DNA from 3 places in the Staphylococcus lutrae genome. Region 3 is predicted to be linked to each of the others. Evidence: riboswitches for the same ligand, from Rfam matches in the RefSeq annotation. Region 3 holds a riboswitch; each other region holds the start of a gene.
The links. A riboswitch is a leader RNA that binds a small molecule or an ion and turns the genes downstream of it on or off. The one in region 3 is predicted to bind thiamine pyrophosphate.
Positions count from the first base shown of each region.

Region 1: it holds a riboswitch for thiamine pyrophosphate, as region 3 does, so the genes downstream of both, thiC (phosphomethylpyrimidine synthase ThiC) here and B5P37_RS09455 (ECF transporter S component) in region 3, are expected to answer to the same signal.
Region 2: it holds a riboswitch for thiamine pyrophosphate, as region 3 does, so the genes downstream of both, thiO (glycine oxidase ThiO) here and B5P37_RS09455 (ECF transporter S component) in region 3, are expected to answer to the same signal.

Region 1 covers NZ_CP020773.1:1,015,112-1,017,391, reverse strand. Annotated here, with positions in the region: TPP riboswitch at 640-743, shown strand; gene thiC (phosphomethylpyrimidine synthase ThiC) at 940-2,280, shown strand, end outside.
Region 2 covers NZ_CP020773.1:1,365,917-1,368,196, forward strand. Annotated here, with positions in the region: gene B5P37_RS06260 (L-cystine transporter) at 1-221, opposite strand, end outside; gene thiO (glycine oxidase ThiO) at 294-1,400, opposite strand; TPP riboswitch at 1,491-1,593, opposite strand; partial or broken gene B5P37_RS06270 (DNA-binding protein) at 1,954-2,280, opposite strand, start outside.
Region 3 covers NZ_CP020773.1:2,035,837-2,038,116, forward strand. Annotated here, with positions in the region: gene B5P37_RS09450 (ABC transporter ATP-binding protein) at 1-601, opposite strand, end outside; gene B5P37_RS09455 (ECF transporter S component) at 613-1,188, opposite strand; TPP riboswitch at 1,314-1,413, opposite strand; gene graF (glycopeptide resistance-associated protein GraF) at 1,855-1,986, opposite strand.

The DNA of each region.
Region 1 (2,280 bases), 1.0 Mb from region 3:
AGCCCTAATCCATTCATAAATTGATGATTCATTCATGATTTTAAAGCAGTCAGAAAATGAGGGTGAATGGGATATAAAAAGTGATGCTATTGTTTTCTTGATTTCATCAACCCTCAGTTTCGCTGTATTTGTATAAGATTGCCCAGAAGGCTGAGACTCCTGAGGGATAAAATAAAAATCTAAATATGATTTCTACTCTTTAATAGTGGTTCCTGTTTATCGCAGTAGCTGTCTGACTTCTCAATGCGCTCGCTTTTGAGAAGTCTAGTCAGCCTTGCGGGGGCAGTACGACGAAATCTTTGTTGCACATGAGATTTCTGTACTGCTCCCAAAATCCAATTCGGCATCGTTCAAGTGTACATCTCAATCAAGCCGAATTGAGTTGAAGGGCCAGCCCCTTGGAAAGCGAAGCCATGAAGGCAATCAAAAACACAATTCTTGGGAGAGGGCAAGTTTAACAAAAACGCTGTATCAATAGCATCAAATAATTTTTATACCCCATCCTCTCTTTTGTTTGTTTAGTAAAGTTCAATCTCTAAATGAATCAAATGACAAAAATAAAACAATTAAATCAATTTTATGATAGTAATTGTCATTTTACATTTTTAGTGATACGATACTGTTGAAAAACTTAATTATGGAACTTGCTAGGGGTGCCATTGATGCGCTGAAAGAGGTATACGCCTCAACCCTTTGAACCTGATCTAGATCATACTAGCGTAGGGAAGCAAACGAAACGTTAATCAAAATATCGTTTATCTGAATGTGACGGGGGTTGCACGATGTGTGACATGTCGACTGTTTCAGATTCAGATGGACTTTACATCATATTCGTTCGTTTTCGTACGCACTTTAGAATTATTCTGAGTGCGTTTTTATTTTGCCTATTATTTTCAGTGTTGTTAATGCCTCTTAGTGAAGTCAGAGGGGGTTAATGGAATGAAACAAGAACAAATTGAATTAAAGAAAAACTTTCCAGCAAGTCAACGTATTTTTAAGCAAGGTGAGGATGCGGATATTCAAGTCCCATTTCGCCAAATCGCCTTGTCTGAAACGGTAACTGAACAAGGGACAACGGAAAATGAACCTTTCGTCGTCTATGATACAGCGGGACCTTATCATGATGACACGTATGAAGTCGATGTCACGAAAGGCATTCCGGCACTGCGCACAGATTGGATTGAAGCCCGTCAAGATGTCGAACATTATGAAGGCCGTCGTGTGCAATCGATCGACAACGGTTACCATTCAGAAACACATAAAAATATTGTTGAACATCCATTCAAATATCAACCGAGACGTGCACAAGAGGGTAAACGCGTGACACAAATGTATTATGCGAAACAAGGTATCATCACTAAAGAAATGAAGTTCGTTGCAGCGCGTGAAAATGTCAGTCCAGAATTTGTCAGAGATGAGATTGCGAGAGGGCGCGCGATTATTCCGAACAACATCAATCATCCTGAATCAGAACCCATGATTATCGGTAAAAAATTTCAAGTGAAGATTAACGCGAATATCGGTAACTCTGCCGTGTCCTCATCTATTGAAGCAGAAATTGAAAAGTTAGTCTGGGCGATTCATTGGGGTGCGGATACGATGATGGACTTATCGACAGGTAAAAACATTCATGCGACACGGGAGTATTTAATTCGTAACTCGCCAGTCCCAGTGGGTACGGTGCCGATTTATCAAGCGTTGGAAAAAGTGAACGGTATCGCGGAAGACTTAACCTGGGAAATATATCGAGATACTTTAATTGAACAAGCTGAGCAAGGGGTGGATTATTTTACCATTCATGCGGGCGTATTATTACGTTATGTCCCATTAACGGTTGATCGTCTGACAGGTATTGTATCGCGTGGAGGCTCTATCATGGCGCAGTGGTGTTTGGCACATCATGAAGAAAGCTTTTTATATACACATTTTGAAGAAATATGCCAAATCTTGAATCGTTATGATATCGCTGTTTCCCTTGGTGATGGATTGCGTCCAGGTTCGATTTACGATGCCAACGATGAAAGTCAGATTGCAGAATTGAAAACATTAGGTGAGTTGACAGATATTGCATGGAAATATGATGTCCAAGTGATGATTGAAGGACCTGGGCACGTGCCAATGCATAAGATTAAAGAAAATCAAGACTTGGCTGATTTTTATTGTAAAGAAGCCCCGTTTTATACGCTAGGACCTTTAACGACAGACATTGCACCTGCCTATGATCATATTACTTCTGCCATTGGTGCGGCACAAATTGCAAGCCATGGCACAGCAATGTTG
Region 2 (2,280 bases), 670 kb from region 3:
ATGTACCCGTTACCAATGAGACCTACCCATTCAGTCGTTTGTTTAGTGACTTGACCATCTACGCCATAAATCAAATGGAGTAAGAGCCCTAAAACAATCCCTAAGCCGAGTGCGATAAACACACGCTTGGGGAATTTAACATGTTTTTTCGCCATGACCCAAAGTCCGATCAATGCGATTACGAAAATAATTAAATTAATGATAATAAAAAATATAGACATAAATACGCTTCCTTTTTAATTCCGACTTCTATAATAGGATAATGGGTAGGAAGCATAAAATCAAGGGTAATTTTATTGATATGTCAATTTTGGAGAAAATGAGTTGAGTTGTGTTCTAGCTTTATCATCCCCTTCAATCAGTTGCGCCATCAGTATGCCTGCAATTGGAGAAAGTAAGATACCATTGCGATAATGACCTGTGGCTACAAATAATCGGGGGGCGATTTCTCCCATTATAGGTACCTCATTTTCGGTGATAGGGCGAATACCTGTCCAAGTTTTAATGATACGATGAGATTGAAGTTGAGGAATCATACGTACACTTTCTCGATCGAGCCAAGACAGGTTGTCTGCATTGCTTTCTGTATCCCAACAATCATAATCTGAAGTCGCGCCAATTAAGAAACGATTCGGTCGTTTAGGGACGATATAACAACCGTTCATATTAAAAATGGTTTCCTTAAGACCTGTGTAATCAGAAGCGATAAGTTTGACGTCACCTTTGACGGGACGCGTTGGTAAATGGATATCCAATTGTTGTAATAACGTGCCACTCCAAGCCCCTGCCGCAATAATCAACTCATCGGCGTCAAATGTCCCTTTAGAGGTTATGACGCGATAACTTTGAGAATGACGTTGGAGTCGTTCGACTTCTGTATGTGTCATCAAATCAATATGTGCCCGTTTAAGTACCGATGCAATGAGTGCTTGCGTGTAAATATTGGCATTGATTTGCCCGTCATCTTGAATTTTAAACGCGGCACTTTGTGACGGATCAAGTTGTGGAAAACGTTGTATGAATTGTTGGGGCGTTAATGCCGTTACAGTATGGTCATGTCGGTGAAGAAATTCAAACTGTTGTTGAACAGCTGATACATCTTGTGGGCGAGAAGCGACTTTGATGAGACCGTATTGTTGGTATTCAATATCAATCCCTGTTTCAAGTTCAAGCGTACGCGCCAAATCAGGCATCATCGCCCGACTTTGCATCGCGAGTCGATAGAGTGGGGAGTCTTCGAAAAATTCATTTTGCGCACCTAGCATGCCTCCCGCAGCATAAGAGGCGTTCATTCGTGGTGTAGAGCGGTCGATAATACGGATGTGCCGTTGTTTTGTATTGAGTTGACGTGCAATGGCCAATCCCATGACCCCTGCTCCGATGATTATGGTATGTTTCATAAAAAAACCTCCTGCATAAAAGGATGCAAGAGGAATACGTATATGATTGAAATAACGTCAGCGACGCGCGATTTCGCGTTGAGACACATTCAGTAACATATTGCGCTTCCCTTCGTTGGTTCTAACCACGTCAGGTTCAAAGAGTTAAGATACCATCTTTCTCAGCTCGCCTCGAGCACCCCTAGCCTATCAATTTTTAATGATGATCAATCGTGTCTATTCATATCAATCTTAGCACGCTTTGTCAAATGATTGTGTGTTTTATTACATGGAGACGTCGGTTTATGATGACCGGTATAAACGCCTCAGTGTCCGTACATGTCGTGCAGGCAATCAATCGCTTAACCGATATGTCATGGATTATGAAATTAGCCCCCAAACAGGCGTTGGAAAAAGCCTTTTTTCTCATTACGTTGAATCGTTTCAGCAAGATCTTGATGTTCTTTTGTTTGCGTTTCAATACTTTCTTGTGTTTTATGAAGCTGTTCGGTTTGTTGTTGCTGTGCCGTTGTCAGTGCCTCCATAGATTGACGATTTGTCTCTAGTTGTGTATGTAACTGCTGTTGTAACGCTTTAAGCGCTTCTTGCTGTTGATTCACTTGTGAGACCATTTGACCTAACATTTGACGCTCTTCACGCATATGACTGATTTCGTTACGTAATTCCGTAATCAATTGCGGAACTTGTTGATCAGTAGGGAGTTGTTGGTCATGCGTTTTGACAATGACTTGTAAAAAGTCTTTTTCTTTTTCAAGCGCTTCAAAAGCAAGATCATAACTATTGGTTTGTGCAACACGTTCAGCAATTTCTTGGAAGAGCTCAATGTCCTCTTCTTTGAAATCAGTTGCTTCGCGTCCACGGTATTCCGTTTTATTTAAAT
Region 3 (2,280 bases):
TAAGAATGACACGATCAACATGTTGCCAAATATGTTCAACTTTATGTTCGACGATTAACACAGTTTGATCTGCCCACAGGGATTTGAGAAGATTCCAAAGATTTTCTGTAGCTTCAATGTCTAACATCGCAGTGGGTTCATCAAGAAAAAGCGTGTCTGCCCCTTGAAGTAACGTGCCGGCAATGGCAAGTTTTTGTTTCATTCCTCCACTTAATTGATGAATCTGTTGTTTAGGGTTAATGTCCAACCCGACTTGTGTTAATGCGTGTTGAATGCGGCGATCCATATCTTGTCGTGGCACTTGCTGATTTTCTAAAATAAATGCTAATTCTTCATTCACTTGTGGCAGGCAAAATTGTGAATCTGGGTCTTGAAAAATAACACCCGCATTTTTCGCTGGCATTAATGTATCGTATTTTAATGGTAAATCAATTAAGTCTGGAACAATGCCACTGAGAACATTGAGTAAAGTACTCTTACCAGAGCCAGAGGGCCCTAGTAAAAGTACTTTTTCTTTGTCTTTGATTTCGAGGTCAATCCCATCGAATGTTTTATGATGTGCACTTGGATATTTTAAACGTAAATTTTTAACTTTTAGCACGTGTCGTCACCTTACAATGTGTCATAGTCATCTTTCGAAGCTGGACGAAAGAGGCGTGTCACACCGGTTTGATCTAATGCTTTAACGAGTAAATAAGGGAAGATACCCGCTAAAACAGCGCCACTAATCAAACGGAATGAAATTAATAGAATTAAGTTCCATGTTGCGACTTCATTTAAATACCCGTAATACCAATCAATCGGTAAACTGATGACTGCTGCAGCGATACCAGCAAGAATCGCCACCATAAATGCACGCGATTGATAACGGAAAATCGCAAAGACAATTTCACATGCAAGACCTTGTAGTAAAGCATAAATAATTGTAGGAATATCAAAACGACCCATAAGAATGGTTTCGCCAGCACCTGCAGCAAATTCTGCTAATAATGCAATCCCCATTTTTGGGATGATGAGGTAAGCCACAACGGCTGCGCTAAACCACATCCCATACAAGAGTTGGTCGATATGCAGACCTAATGGCTGTACAGTATTATTGACAATCCACCAAAGATTGTAAATGACTGCAAAAATGACAGAAATTAATACAGTCACGAGTACATCTGATAATGTTAAACCTTTTTTCATCTGTTAATGCCTCCCAAAATAAAAAAATACGCATATCTCCTAAACAGAGACAGGCGTGACTGTGCTAACTTATGTATAAATCACCATAATTTGAATGTTAATGGACAATATTTGGTGTGTATTCATATCATAACAAAACACTTTCCTACGCTAGTATCATCTAGTTCAGGTTCGAAGGGTTTGAGGGGACGCCTCATCTCAGTTTTCACACCCCTAGTGTGCGTATTTAGTTGATATTGCAAATGTACACCTAGTCATGTGAAAAGTCAAGGTCTTAAAACGCTGTTCTAAAGCGATTTGAGTTCGATTATCGTATAAAAAATAGACACTGTTGACGGATAGCATTTAAAAATGATGAGACAATGAGAGAATGACAACATCGCGTACAATCTCCATTGCTTGATGCTCATGACGCTTTCCAAACTTTTGCCACACCATTGATGCACGTTGATTTATATTTAAAATAAAAAGCACAAAGGGGCTTTGATGTGAACGGCGCCATTAATATAGAGCGCGAGACAGCTTTTTTGCTCCAATTGAGCAAGTTATCTCGCGCGAGTAGGCGATTGATTAACATTTATCAATCGTGTTTGTGTGTCTCCCTCATACAGTCTATTCTACGTTTAAATGTCATTGAAGCACATTTAAACATGTCATTGACGGGTATTATTCAAATGTATCTTGAATATCGTCTTTTGTTTTTTCAATGCCGTCTTTGGTTTCTTTCGCTTGATCTTTCAATGATTCCTCTTTATCTTTTGCTTTTTCGGCTGCATTTTTAATGTCTTTTTCAGTCATCTATAACGCCTCCTTTTCATATTGAGCTATACGACTTTATAACCTAAATGGGTTTTTTCTAAACATAATCAACGGTAGCATTTTTTATTTATGAATCGAATAGGGCAACATCCGTTCATCAAGGGCAAATTGTTCAAAGCAAATGATTTTTGATCTATCATCTGAACCTTTAATATAATCATTGAACACAATGTCATTTGAATTGTTGTAAAACACATTGGAGTGGCAAGGATATGATGACACAAGCTTTATTTGATGACTTAACTGGGGCTTAAAACATGTTAAACTCATGAC